DNA from 4 places in the Maricaulis sp. CAU 1757 genome. Region 4 is predicted to be linked to each of the others. Evidence: predicted binding sites of a transcription regulator. Region 4 holds the regulator's gene; each other region holds the start of a gene.
The links. The regulator LexA, encoded in region 4, represses DNA repair genes until DNA is damaged. The targets are predictions, from matches to a motif close to ATGTTCCNCTTGTGTTCC.
Positions count from the first base shown of each region.

Region 1: the regulator LexA is predicted to act here: its motif matches at 1,351-1,368, upstream of ACXYMR_RS07435 (ROK family protein).
Region 2: the regulator LexA is predicted to act here: its motif matches at 2,252-2,269, upstream of uvrA (excinuclease ABC subunit UvrA).
Region 3: the regulator LexA is predicted to act here: its motif matches at 1,268-1,285, upstream of ACXYMR_RS02705 (DNA recombination protein RmuC).

Region 1 covers NZ_JBTLRI010000002.1:232,651-235,921, forward strand. The annotation lists gene ACXYMR_RS07430 (DNA polymerase IV) at 1-305, opposite strand, end outside; gene ACXYMR_RS07435 (ROK family protein) at 302-1,225, opposite strand; gene ACXYMR_RS07440 (response regulator) at 1,403-1,768, shown strand; gene ACXYMR_RS07445 (PleD family two-component system response regulator) at 1,779-3,143, shown strand; gene rpmG (50S ribosomal protein L33) at 3,207-3,271, opposite strand, start outside.
Region 2 covers NZ_JBTLRI010000004.1:49,102-52,372, reverse strand. The annotation lists gene uvrA (excinuclease ABC subunit UvrA) at 1-2,011, opposite strand, end outside; gene ACXYMR_RS11205 (single-stranded DNA-binding protein) at 2,317-2,820, shown strand; gene ACXYMR_RS11200 (hypothetical protein) at 2,905-3,271, opposite strand, start outside.
Region 3 covers NZ_JBTLRI010000001.1:568,700-571,970, forward strand. The annotation lists gene ACXYMR_RS02705 (DNA recombination protein RmuC) at 1-1,265, opposite strand, end outside; gene ACXYMR_RS02710 (GNAT family N-acetyltransferase) at 1,427-2,545, shown strand; gene ACXYMR_RS02715 (PQQ-dependent sugar dehydrogenase) at 2,620-3,271, shown strand, end outside.
Region 4 covers NZ_JBTLRI010000002.1:482,899-486,169, forward strand. The annotation lists gene trpD (anthranilate phosphoribosyltransferase) at 1-175, shown strand, start outside; gene trpC (indole-3-glycerol phosphate synthase TrpC) at 177-992, shown strand; gene lexA (transcriptional repressor LexA) at 1,110-1,817, shown strand; gene ACXYMR_RS08595 (ComEC/Rec2 family competence protein) at 1,839-3,271, opposite strand, start outside.

The DNA.
Region 1 (3,271 bases), 250 kb from region 4:
CAGGCCTTGAGGGCCTGGTACATGGGCATGGCGGAATGCACACCGTAAAGGCGGGCGATGTAGCAGCAGGTCGAGACCACCCCGCGCTGGCGCCCGCCGACGATCACCGGCTTGTCCTCCAGCTCCGGATTGTCACGCTTCTCGATGGCGGCGAAAAAGGCGTCGCAATCGATATGGGCGATGGACAGGGTCTCGAGCTCGTCATGGCGCAGCAGGCGGCGGCTGCCGCAGGCCGGGCAGGTCCGCGGGCCGGGCGCGACCGGAGCCAGGCAGGCGCGGCAATATCCGGGCGCGGCGCTGTTCATTCCGTCCCCTCTGCCGGCCACAGCCAGGCGGCGCCCCGGACCCCGGAACTGTCGCCGTGGCGGGCGGTGACCACCGGTGTGTCGACCTGGTCGCTGAACACGTGCGGTCGCAAGCCTGTCGCCACGCGTTGCGCCAGGCCGGGCAGGTTGGACAGGCCGCCGCCGAGGACGATGATATCCGGGTCGAGGATGTCGACGATGCCGGCGAGGGCGCGGGACAGGCGCCCGGCATGGCGCTCGAGGCTGGCAGCGGCGCCGGCATTACCTGCGCGCGCGGCCGCGACCATCGATTCGACGCTGCAGACCCGCGAGGGGCCGGTCGCCTCGGCGTGGTCGGCAGCCAGGGCGGGGCCCGACAGAAAGGCCTCGATACAGCCCCGGCGGCCACACCAGCAGGCCGGGCCGGGGTATTCGTCAGACTGCATCCAGGGCAGGGGGGTGTGGCCCCATTCGCCGGCCAGGCCCTGACGTCCGGTGTGCACGGCCCTGTCGATGACGATACCGCCGCCGACCCCGGTGCCGAGAATCACCCCGAACACGCACCTGTGCCCGGAGGCGGCGCCATCGGCAGCCTCTGACAGGGCAAAGCAGTCGGCATCATTGGCCAGGCGAATCGGGCGGTTGAGCACGGCCTGCAGGTCGGCTTGCAGGGGGCGGTCGTTGAGCCAGGTTGAATTGGCGTTACGGATCAAGCCAGTATGTGGGCTCATGGAGCCAGGATGGGCGATGCCGACACGGGCAGGACCAAAGCGGGATTCCAGTTCAGCCAGGCCTGCAACCATGGCGCGGAGCTGTTCATTATAGTCCGGTCGCGTGGCTTGGCGTTGGCGGACCAGCAGGGCGCCGGCCGGATCCATGACGGCGTACTCGGTCTTGGTGCCGCCAAGATCAATGCCGATACGGAGTTTCGGGGCGTTCATGGGTCAGGTTGCTCTGGTCTTGCTCGGGGTTTGTTCTTATCTTGTTCTTTCAGGGCCGCAAAGTGGCCGCTGACTCATGGTTGGTTAAGGAAGATCGGCTTAAGTGCGCATGGGGTTCAACACACGCAATTCAAGCGTGACATCAACGGGAAGCGCGTCGCTGACATGCTGCAGGTCATGCCCAAGAAGGTCCTGATCGTCGAAGACAACGAGCTCAATATGAAGCTCTTCAACGATCTGCTTGAGGCTCATGGCTATGAGACCTTGCAGACCAAGGACGGATTCAAGGCGCTGGAAATGGCGCGCGAGCACACGCCCGACCTGATTCTCATGGACATTCAGTTGCCGGAAGTGTCCGGCCTGGAAGTGACGAAATGGCTCAAGGACGATGAGCTACTGGCGGCCATTCCGGTGGTCGCGGTCACGGCGTTTGCCATGAAGGGGGATGAAGAGCGGATCCGTGAGGGAGGGTGTGAGGCGTATCTGTCAAAGCCGATCACCGTGACAACCTTCATCGAGACCGTACGACAATTCCTGGACTGAGGCGGCGCGGATGAGTGCACGAATTCTAGTTGTAGACGATCAGCCGGCCAATGTTCGCCTGCTGGAAGCGCGGCTCCAGGCCGAGTATTTTGATGTGGTCACGGCCGCCGACGGCTACGCTGCCATCGATACCGCAAAATCCGAACAACCCGACCTGATACTGCTCGACGTGATGATGCCGGGCATTGACGGTTACGAAGTCTGCTCGCGCCTGAAAGCCGATCCGGCGACCCGGCACATACCGGTGATCATGGTGACCGCGCTCGATCAGCGCGAAGACCGCATCCGCGGCCTCGAGGCCGGGGCCGATGATTTTCTCACCAAGCCGATCCACGACGTGACCATGTTCGCGCGGCTGCGCAGCCTGTTGCGCCTCAAGTCGCTGCTCGACGAGCTGCGCTATCGCGAGGAGAACGCTGCTCTGGCCGGTGGGACACCGGAAGCGGCACAGGAAGACGAATATGCCGGTCGCATCGTGCTGATCAGTCCGGACGAGCGGGCCCTCAAGCGTTACCAAGACTTCCTCCCCGGGCAGCACCAGGTGATTGCCGAGTGTGATCCGGCTCGCGCCCTGGAAGCGGCGCGCGACGATGCTGATCTGCTGATCATCGATCTGACCCACCCGGATCTGGATGGGCTGCGCCTGTGCGCCCGGGTGCGCTCGGACGTGGAGACGCGTCAATTGCCGATCCTCGCGATCGCCAGCCCCGACGACGTGCCAAATGCTGTCAGGGCGCTCGATCTCGGAGCCAATGACATCATCCACCGCCCGGTCGATGCCGGCGAACTGGCGGCGCGCACGCGCACCCAGATGCGCCGGAAGCGATATGCCGACCGGCTGCGCGCGCATCTCGACCGCAGCCTGGAAATGGCCGTCACCGATCCGCTGACCGGCCTGCACAATCGTCGGTTCATCTCATCGCGCCTGCGCCAGGCGCTCGAGGGTTATCGCACCGGTGGCAAGCCGGTATCCTTGCTGATCGCCGATATCGATCACTTCAAGCGCATCAATGACACCTATGGCCACGAGGCCGGTGACGCGATCCTGCGCGATTTCTCGGTGCGCCTGCACAAGACCGTACGGGCGCTCGACCTGGCGGCCCGCTATGGTGGCGAGGAATTCCTGGTGGTTATGCCGGGAGCCGGAGTCAATCACGCCTTCCTGGCCGCCGACCGAATTCGGGCGGCGATCTGCAATACGCCGTTCGAGCTGGCCGATGGCACCCAGATTGACGTCACCGTGTCGATCGGTCTCGCCCAGGCCGCCCAGGGCGAGAGCATGGAGGCGCTGGTCAAGCGGGCCGACATGGCGCTCTACGAGGCCAAGGACGCAGGCCGGAATCAAGTTCAGGCCGCGACATCCGCCGCGGCCTGATCTGATGGTCTAGCGCTCAAGTCCAAGCGGGGCGGTCGCAACCGTCCCGGACCCTTTCGGGCTTTACTTGATCTTGGCTTCCTTGAAATCGACGTGCTTGCGCGCGATCGGGTCGTACTTCTTGAGCA
Region 2 (3,271 bases), on a different contig from region 4:
TCTGCAGGCGCCGTGCGGCGGCCTTGTAGAAGGTCTCGATGGTCAGGGTCGACTTGCCGCCGCCCGAGACGCCGGTGACGCAGGTGAACACGCCGAGCGGAAACTCGCCGTCGACGCCCTTGAGATTGTTTCCCGTCGCGCCGACCACCTTGACCGTGCGCTTCGGGTCGATCTTGCGCCGCTTGCCCGGCACCTCGATGCGGCGCGTGCCGGCGAGGTACTGGCCGGTCAGGGATTCGGCATTGGCGATGATCTCCTCCGGTGTGCCCTCGGCGATGACTTCGCCGCCATGCACGCCGGCTGCCGGTCCCAGGTCGACGACATGGTCGGCGGTCATGATGGCTTCCTCGTCATGCTCGACGATGATTACCGTATTGCCGAGGTCGCGCAGGCCGCGCAGGCTTTCCAACAGGCGGGTATTGTCGCGCTGGTGCAGGCCGATCGAGGGTTCGTCGAGGACGTAGAGGACGCCAGTCAGGCCCGAGCCGATCTGGCTGGCCAGGCGGATGCGCTGGCTCTCGCCGCCGGACAAGGTGCCCGAGGCGCGGTCGAGGGTGAGATAGTCCAGCCCGACATCGACGAGGAATTTCAGGCGTTCGCGGATCTCCTTGAGGATGCGCTCGGCGATCTGCCTGTGCTTGGGCGACAGCGTGTCCTCGACGGCGGTGAACCACTCGCCGGCCTTGCGGATCGACAGCTCGCCGGCCTGGGCGATGTCCATCTCGTCGATCTTCACCGCCAGGGCTTCCGGTTTCAGGCGCTTGCCGCCGCAGGTCTCGCACGGCTGGGCCGACTGGAAGCGCGACAGGTCCTCGCGCACCCAGGAGCTGTCGGTCTCGCGCCAGCGCCGTTCCAGATTGGGGATCACGCCCTCGAACGGCTTCTTGGTCTTGAAGGTGCGCAGCCCGTCTTCATAGGTGAAGGTGACCTTGTCCTTGGTGCCGTAGAGAACGATTTTGCGGAAGGCCTCCGGCAGGTCGCGCCATGGCGTCGTCATGTCGCCGTCGAAATGGCCGGCGAGGGCGGTCAGGGTCTGCTGGTAAAGCTTGGACGTGGCCCGGCTCCACGGCGCGATGGCGCCGTCGGAGAGGCGCTTGTCGCGGTCGGGCACGACCAGATTCTCGTCGAATTTGAGCGACATGCCCAGCCCGTCACAGCTCGGACAGGCGCCGAACGGATTGTTGAACGAAAACAGGCGCGGTTCGATCTCGGCGATGGTGAAGCCGGAGACCGGGCAGGCGAAGTTTTCCGAGAACACGATGCGGTCTGGTGCCTCGCCCTCGGCCGGCGTACCGGCAAACTCGGCCACGGCGATGCCGTCGGCCAGGCGCAGCGCGGTCTCAAGACTGTCGGCGAGTCGGCTTTCCAGCTCCGGCTTGATGACGACGCGGTCCACGACCACGTCGATGTCGTGCTTGAATTTCTTGTCCAGCTTCGGCGCGTCCTCGAGCGTGTAGAACTCGCCATTGACCTTGACGCGCTGGAAGCCGGCCTTCAGCCATTCGGCAAACTCCTTGCGGTACTCGCCCTTGCGGCCGCGCACCACGGGGGCCAGCAGGTAGAGGCGTGACCCCTCCTCGAGCGCCATCAGCCGGTCGACCATCTGGCTCACCGTCTGGCTCTCTATCGGCAGGCCGGTGGCCGGCGAATAGGGAATGCCGACACGGGCCCAGAGCAGGCGCATATAGTCGTAGATCTCGGTGACCGTGCCAACGGTGGAACGCGGATTCTTCGAGGTCGTCTTCTGTTCGATCGAGATGGCCGGTGACAGGCCCTCGATGGAGTCCATGTCCGGCTTGGCCATCAGTTCGAGGAATTGCCGGGCATAGGCCGACAGGCTTTCCACATAGCGGCGCTGGCCCTCGGCATAGATGGTGTCGAAGGCGAGCGAGGACTTGCCCGAGCCCGACAGGCCGGTGAACACGATCAGGCTGTCACGCGGCAGCTCGACGGAAACATTCTTCAGATTGTGTTCGCGTGCGCCCTGGACGCGGATCTTGTCGAGTGCCATGAAAATCCCTGTCGCCTGAGAGGCGAAATCCTGCAAAATCGATGAACAATTAGAGAACGCACCAGTCGCCGTCCAGTTCGCCGCCGCGTGCTGCTGACATGACGTAGGCAGGAGGTCGGTCGAAACAAGCCCGATACCGACCACCGGGAGGTGTCAATCTGCGCCATGCATGATCTCTGTCTCTGGACTCTGTGCCCCCGGTCCTCTCAAATCGCCGCGACTCGGGGGCGTTTGACCCTCGGAACAGAATGTGAACAAAATGGTGGCCGGTCAATCGGTAGCCGCGACAAGATGGAGAACGGGTGATGGCGGGCAGCGTCAACAAGGTAATTCTGGTCGGCAATCTCGGGCGCGACCCGGAGATCCGCCGCATGGGCAATGGCGACCCGGTGTGCAATCTGTCGGTCGCGACGTCTGAGAACTGGCGCGACAAGTCCTCCGGCGAGCGCCGCGAGAAGACCGAGTGGCACCGCGTCGTGATCTTCAACGAGAACCTCGCCAAGGTGGCCGAGAACTATCTCAAGAAGGGCTCCAAGGTTTACGTCGAAGGCCAGCTCCAGACCCGCAAGTGGACCGACCAGAACGGCCAGGAGAAATACTCCACCGAAGTCGTGCTGCAGCGCTTCCGCGGCGAGCTGACCATGCTGGACGGTCGCAATGAAGGCGGTTCGGGCGGCGGCTATGGCGGCGGCTCCGGGGGCGAGAGCTTCGGTGGCGGCTCGGGCGGGTCCGGCGGCGGTTCGCGCTCGATGGACGGCCCCAAGGAAGATTTCCGCAATAACGACCTGGACGACGAGATCCCGTTCTAGAACCGGAATTCCAGGCCCCTGTGTGCGGTTCGAATAAAAAAGGCCCCGGCTGCTTGCCGGGGCCTTTTGCTTGCAGGCGATGGCTTAGGAGCCGTGGAACGGCCGATTGCCGAATTCCGCCTTGCCCATGGCCAGCACCACCGCATTGGCGTCCTGGCTGAAACGGGCCCGGTCTGCAGCGACATAGCCGATCTGGGTACCGGCCTTGGTCCGGCTGCGCACGCGCAGCTGGCCGTCACTGGCAAACGGCTCCGGGTCGACATATCCGACATGGTAGCCATCGCGGGTATAGACATTGACACGGGCATAGCTCGCATCATGTCGCGGACCTCGCATCGAGGCATGTCCGTGACCGGATGTGCGTGTTCTCACGCGCGCTTCCGGTGTGCGCACCCAGGCGCGGGCATCCGCGTCGAGCTGGGCCCGCAGCGAGCCTTGCGCGTCGCTCATG
Region 3 (3,271 bases), on a different contig from region 4:
TTCTTGGCCTGGTCCAGGCGGTTTCCGATCTTGTCGAGATCCCCGACAAAACCCTCGAACTTGTCGTAAAGCGCCCCAGCTCGGCTGGCGATGTCGAGCGCATTCCGGTTCTGGCGATCGATGGTCCAGAGGTTCTCCACTGTCCGCATCGCCATCATCAAGGTCGTAGGCGTGGCAATCATCACGTCGCGCTCCCAAGCGTATACCGTGATGTCCGGGTCATTCTGCAAAGCCAGGGAAGCGGCGCCTTCCAGCGGCACAAACATCAGGGTGAAGCTCACGCCGTCGTAAAGACTGGCATAATCCTTTTCGCCAAGCGCCTTGATGTGATTGCGCAAGGACTGGCAGTGCTGCTTCAGGGCGACACCGCGCTCTTCGTCCTCTTCAGAATTCACGCACCGTTCGAAGGCGGTCAGCGAGACCTTGCTGTCGATGACCAGACGCTGCTTGCCGGGCAAATCGACAACTACGTCGGGGCGGCGTCGTGCGCCATCCTCGGTGGTCTCGCTCTGCTGGGTAAAGAACTCTTGCCCCTCGCGAAGCCCGGCCCGCTCGAGGATCGAGGCCAGCACCAGTTCACCCCAATCGCCTTGTACCTTGGACGAGGACTTGAGCGCGTTGGCCAGGCGCTTGGCGTCATCTGACATTTGCCGGGCGTCCGAGTGCAGGGTCTTCATCAGGGTCTCGATCTGGGTCGTTTGACCCATGCGCTTCTCGGCGTCCTTGATCACTCTTTCCTGGAACTCGCCCAGTTGTTCGCGCAGCGGCGCCAGAAGCTTGCCGAGACTTTCGGTGCCCTGCTTGTTGAGCTCCGCACCGCTGGATTTGAGGATCTCGTTGGCGGTGAGCTTGAATGTTTCGGTCAGCCGCTCGCGTGCCTTCTCCAGCTCAGCCAGCTTCTCCGAGTGATGGTCCATCGCCGCCTTGTGACTGGCTTGAAGGCTCTCCATCCGGCGCCCCAGTTCATGGTGCTCGGAGACCAACTGCTTGTGCTCTTCCCGCAAGCGGTCGCGCTCGGCCTTGACTTCCGCCAGCCGGGCCAGCTCCTCGCGATCGGCCGCATGCTCCGTCGCTCGGGTCTCGGCCCGTGCCCGCCATTCGTCACGCTCGGCCCGCAACTCATCCAGACGTGCCGGGTCGACTGCTGTCCCCGCCTCGGTGGTCTGTGGCCGGCGCAGCAGAACCATCACCAGCAAAGCGCCGATGACTCCGAGAGCGGCCAGGAGCAGCCAGGTTTCCGCTGCGATGGTAGGGGTTTCGAGCATTTCGGTTCGCCTTCTGTTCACTCGGTATAGTGCGCGAGTCGCTGCCGCGCGGCCAGCCTCGCCTGTGCACGGGGCAGTCTGATGGCTGCACCCGACAAAATCCGTCACCCGATCCGGCCCGAAGCTTGCTTTTCCCCTCACAGGCTAAACCGGACGACGCCATGCACGTGTCAAATGTTTCAATTGAGGACATCGATGCCCGCCAGGCGGCACTGTGGAACCTGTGGGCGTCCCCGAACGGGCAATTGATCAGTCCATACCTGCGCCATGGTTTCACGGCCTGCGTGGCCCGGGCCCGCTCGGATGTGCGCATTGTCGTCATGCGGGACGATCAGGGTGAAGCAGCCTTCTTCCCGTACCATGCTCCGGTGGGCGGTGTCGTCCGTCCCATCGCTGCGCCAATGAGCGATTATCAGGGCCTTGTCGCCCGCCCCGGATTCAGGCCCGACCTTACTGCCCTGCTCAAGGCGACCGGCGGATCGGCTCTTGTCTACGACAACTGGCACGGTCTGGAGACGTCTGAGGCGACCGGCATCCGCGCCTCCGATGGCAGTATCATTATCGACCTTGCAGACGGCGCCGAGGCCTATTTCGCCGAGCGCCGGGGCGCCTACAAGGATCATTTCAAAAAGTCCGCTCGGCGGGCGCGGGCTGCCGCACGCGACGTCGGCGAGCTCCGTGTCGACATGACAGACCCGGATGGCAGCACCTTCGCGCAGCTACTCGCATGGAAACAGACCCAGTATCGCGAGACCGGCAAGCTCGACGTGTTGTCGATCAACTGGGTGCGAGATGTGCTCGACCGACTGCGTCGTGGTGAGCAGGGTGACTGCCGCGGGCGCACCGCCGCGCTCTGGTTTGGCGACCGACTGGCCGCTGTCGAGTTCGGGATCGAGGCGGATGGCGTCTACCATTCCTGGTTCCCGGCATATGATCCTGAACTGGCCCGCTATTCGCCCGGCCTCTTGCTCCTGCACGGAATCATCGAATCCGCACAAGATCATGGGATTTCCCGGATCGATCTGGGCCGCGGCGAGATGCACTACAAGAAATACTATGCCAGTCGTGAGGTTGAGCTGCACACGGGTCGCACCCTTGTGCCGGGCCTGGCGGCCTGCCGGATACGCGGGTGGGAATATGCCGAAGCTGCGGCGAGTGTTCTGCCAGGCAAACTGGCCGCTCTGCCGGTGCGGCTGCGGCGGCGCTGGGCCCAGGTCAGCGCATTCGAGCCGCGCCTCGGCCCGCGCCTGGCCAGCTTTGCCGGGTCGTTGCCGTCCTGAGCTACCGGATATTCGGTCTTTTTTCCCGGCGCGGCTGGACTACACTGTCGGCGAACCCGGTACGGAGACCTCCCATGCGCACCCTGCTCGCCAGCCTGGCCTTGGCCCTGACCACCTCGACCGCCCTTGCCCAGTCAGACATTTACGAGACCGAACAAGCCGATTTCAGGATCACCACCCTTGCCGAAGGGCTAGAACACCCCTGGGGCATGGCTTTCCTGCCCGGCGGCGACATGCTGGTGAGCGAACGCGAAGGTGCATTGCGCTATATCGAGGACGGGGAATTGCGCGACGCTCCCATCGCTGGCCTCCCCGATCTCTATGTCGAAGGACAGGGTGGCCTGTTGGGCCTCGCTGTTCATCCAGATTTCGCCAACAATCGCTGGGTCTACTTCGCCTTCTCCGCCGGTGAGACCGAGGCCAATGGTACGGCCCTTGGTCGTGGACGACTGAGTGAGGATGGCAGCCAGCTGACCGAGGTCGAAACCCTGTTCCGGGTCAGTTTCGAGAAGCAGCGCGGGTACCATTTCGGCGGCCGCATCCTGTTCAATGAGGACGGCACCCTGTTGCTCACGCTCGGCGAAGGCTCGCGCTATGAGGAAGAGGCGCAGAACCTTGCCAACCACCTCGGCACCATCGTGCGCCTCAACGACGACGGCTCCGTGCCATTCGACAATCCTTATGTCAGCTCCAATGGTGCTCTTCCGGAGATTTACTCCTACGGTC
Region 4 (3,271 bases):
CAAGGCAGGCGCGTTCCGCGATATCGTCCTGGTCAATGCCGGCGCAGCACTGGTCGTGTCCGGTCACGCCGCGACGATCCCGCAAGGCGTGGAGCTCGCGGGTCAAGCCATCGACAGTGGCCGCGCCCGCGACGTGCTGGCCCGCCTGATCGCCATCACGAATGGAGAGGCCTGAGATGACGGCATCGACACCCGACACGCTGGCCCGCATCGAGCAATACAAGCGCGAGCACATTGAAGCGTGCAAAGCCCGACGCAGCGAGCCTGAACTGGCCGCCCGTGCCAATGACATGGTGGCCCCGCGCGGCTTCCACCGGGCGCTCGGCCATGCGCATCGCTCCGGCCAGTTGGGCCTCATTGCCGAGATCAAGAAAGCCAGCCCGTCAAAGGGCCTGATCCGCGCCGACTTCGACCCACCCGCCCTCGCCCGGGCCTATCAGGCAGGCGGCGCGCATTGCCTGTCCGTGCTTACCGACACGCCTAGCTTCCAGGGCGCCGACGCCTACCTCACGGCCGCCCACGACGCGGTCGACCTGCCAGCCCTGCGCAAAGACTTTCTCTATGATCCCTACCAGGTCACCGAAGCCCGCGCGCTCGGTGCCGACGCCATCCTGGTCATCCTGGCCGCCGTCGACGACGACACCGCCAGGCGCCTGATCGATGCCGCCGGGCGCTGGCGCATGGATGCGCTGGTCGAGGTGCACGACGAAGCCGAGATGGAGCGTGCCCTCGCCCTGTCCTCCCGGCTGATCGGGATCAACAACCGCGACCTGCGCTCCTTCGAGACCCGGCTTGAAACCTTCGAGCGCCTCGCCCCCATGGCCGGGCCGGATATCCTCCTGGTTGGCGAGAGCGGCATTACCGGTGCCGCCGACGCCCGCCGTCTGGAACGTGCGGGCGCCCGCGCCCTGCTGGTCGGTGAAAGCCTGATGCGTCAGGACGATGTGGAGGCTGCAACCCGCGCCCTTCTGGCCCCGCCTTCTGGTCATTGAAGGCCACCGGCAGGCGGCTTGACGCCGAAAAGGAACACTTATAGAACATACGAGCTATTCCCGGTTTGTTCCGCGCCTACTGCGCGGAACATGCCGCACGAAGTGAAGGGGCCCGACGTGCTGACGCGCAAGCAAAACGAACTTCTCCTGTTCATCCACAAACGGATTCGCGAGACGGGCGTTTCGCCGTCCTTTGACGAGATGAAGGGGGCCCTCAACCTGGCGTCCAAGTCCGGCGTGCACCGCCTCATCACCGCACTGGAAGAGCGCGGCTTCATCCGCCGTCTGGCCCACCGTGCCCGCGCCCTGGAAGTCATCAAACTGCCCGAGTCGGCGGCTGCCGCCCTGCCCCCGGAAGCCCAGGCTGGCGGCGCGGAGCTCGGTCCCAACGTCGTGCGTGCCAACTTCAACAAGTCTGCGGAACCGGAACCGCGCGACAGCACGGTGGAAGTACCGCTGCTCGGGCGCATCGCGGCCGGTGTCCCGATTTCCGCCATCCAGCATGAGACCGATCGTATCCCGGTGCCGTCCGACATGCTGTCCGGGGGCGAACACTTTGCCCTGACCGTCAAAGGTGATTCGATGATCGAGGCCGGCATCATGGATGGTGACACCGTGTTGATCCGGCGCTGCCAGTCTGCGGATAGCGGCGATATCGTGGTCGCCCTGGTCGATGACGAGGAAGCCACGCTCAAGCGGCTGCGCAAGAAAGGTGGCTCGATCGCCCTGGAGGCTGCCAATCCGGAATATGAAACCCGGATTTTCGGTCCCGACCGGGTCAAGGTGCAGGGCCAGCTGGTCGGCCTTATCCGCCGTTACCACTAGGCTTCTCTGACGCACCCTGTTTCAGGAGCGCTGCCAGGCACGCCCGTCTCCAGGCGGCCGGACGCGGCGTATGCGCGCCGGCTGCCCCTGCCCATCAAGCCAGACCAGGGCGGCACCGTGGCGGGCCAGATCCTCTCCGTCGAACATCAGCGCGTCGCAGCCACGCACGAGATGCGCCGGCACGACGAGCCGGGTGACGATAACGGTGCTGCGCCGGCAATCCTCTTCCAGCGCTTCGAAAGCGGCCGGCTGCGCAATCTCCAGCGGTCCGGCATGTGCCACGCAGCCCAGCTCATCACAGCGCCTCGGCATTGCCCCGGCCGGCTCACGCACCGCTTCACGCTCGAGAAAGACCCGCACGGCAAACCGGCCCCTCCGGCGGTCACTGACCTGCCACTCGCCGGCGGCATTGCGCGCCACCGCCACCGCACTCTCACTGACATAGAGGTCAGGCCCCGTCCGCGTCACCCAGCCCAACGCCACGACAGCCATCAGGCCAAGTCCCACCAGGCGGGCCCGCGCATCCCCGAGAACCAGCACCACAAAACCTGCCGCGTAGAGCACAAACACCCAGTCGGGGGCCGCCGCGACCGTCCGCAGCGCGCCTGGCCATGCGGCCACGGTGTGCGCCGCCCACAACACCAGAGCAATGCCCTGCCCCATCACCCAAAGCGGCAGGCCCTCAAGACCCATCGGCAGCAGGAAGAGCGACAGGATACCGGCCGGCATGACCACCAGGGTGAAGACCGGCATGGCCAGCATGTTGCCGGCCAGTCCGAAACTGGCGATGCGGTTGAAATGGAAGGCCGCGAACCCGCCGGTCGCCAGCCCGGCGATCAGGCTAGTCGATGCCAGACCCCCGAAAAAAAGCCGGAGCGGGCGCAAGGGAGCGAAAGGCGCTGCGGCCGGCCGATGCAATTGCCAGTGCCGCGCCGCCACGATCAGAGCGGCAACAGCGGCAAAGGACATCTGGAAACCGACCGAAATTACCGCCTCCGGCGTTCGCCCCAGCACGATCAGCAAGGCGATGGCGAGCGTGTGCAGGGACACGCCCCGCCGCCGCAGCAAGACGGCCCCGAACAGGGTCGCCGCCATGATGTAGGCGCGCTGGGTCGGGATCGCTGCCCCCGACAGGGCGAGATAGGCCGAGGCTGCCAGCAGGGCGATGAGGGCCGCCGGCCGCGACGCATCATGTGCCGCCGCCCACCCCGTTATCAGAGCGAGCCCGGCACGCACGGCGAAGAACACCCCGCCGGCCAGCAAGGCCATGTGCAGGCCCGAGATCGCCAGCAGATGCCCCAGTCCGGCATTGCGCAAAGCGTCCACATCGCGCGCATCGAGCGCCGAGCGATCGCCGGTCAGCAAGGCGGCTGCCAAAGCGCCGCGCCGGTCCGGCAAATGCCCGCGGATGCGTTCCGCGATCCGCCATCGCCAGGCGACCAGCCAGCGCGCGG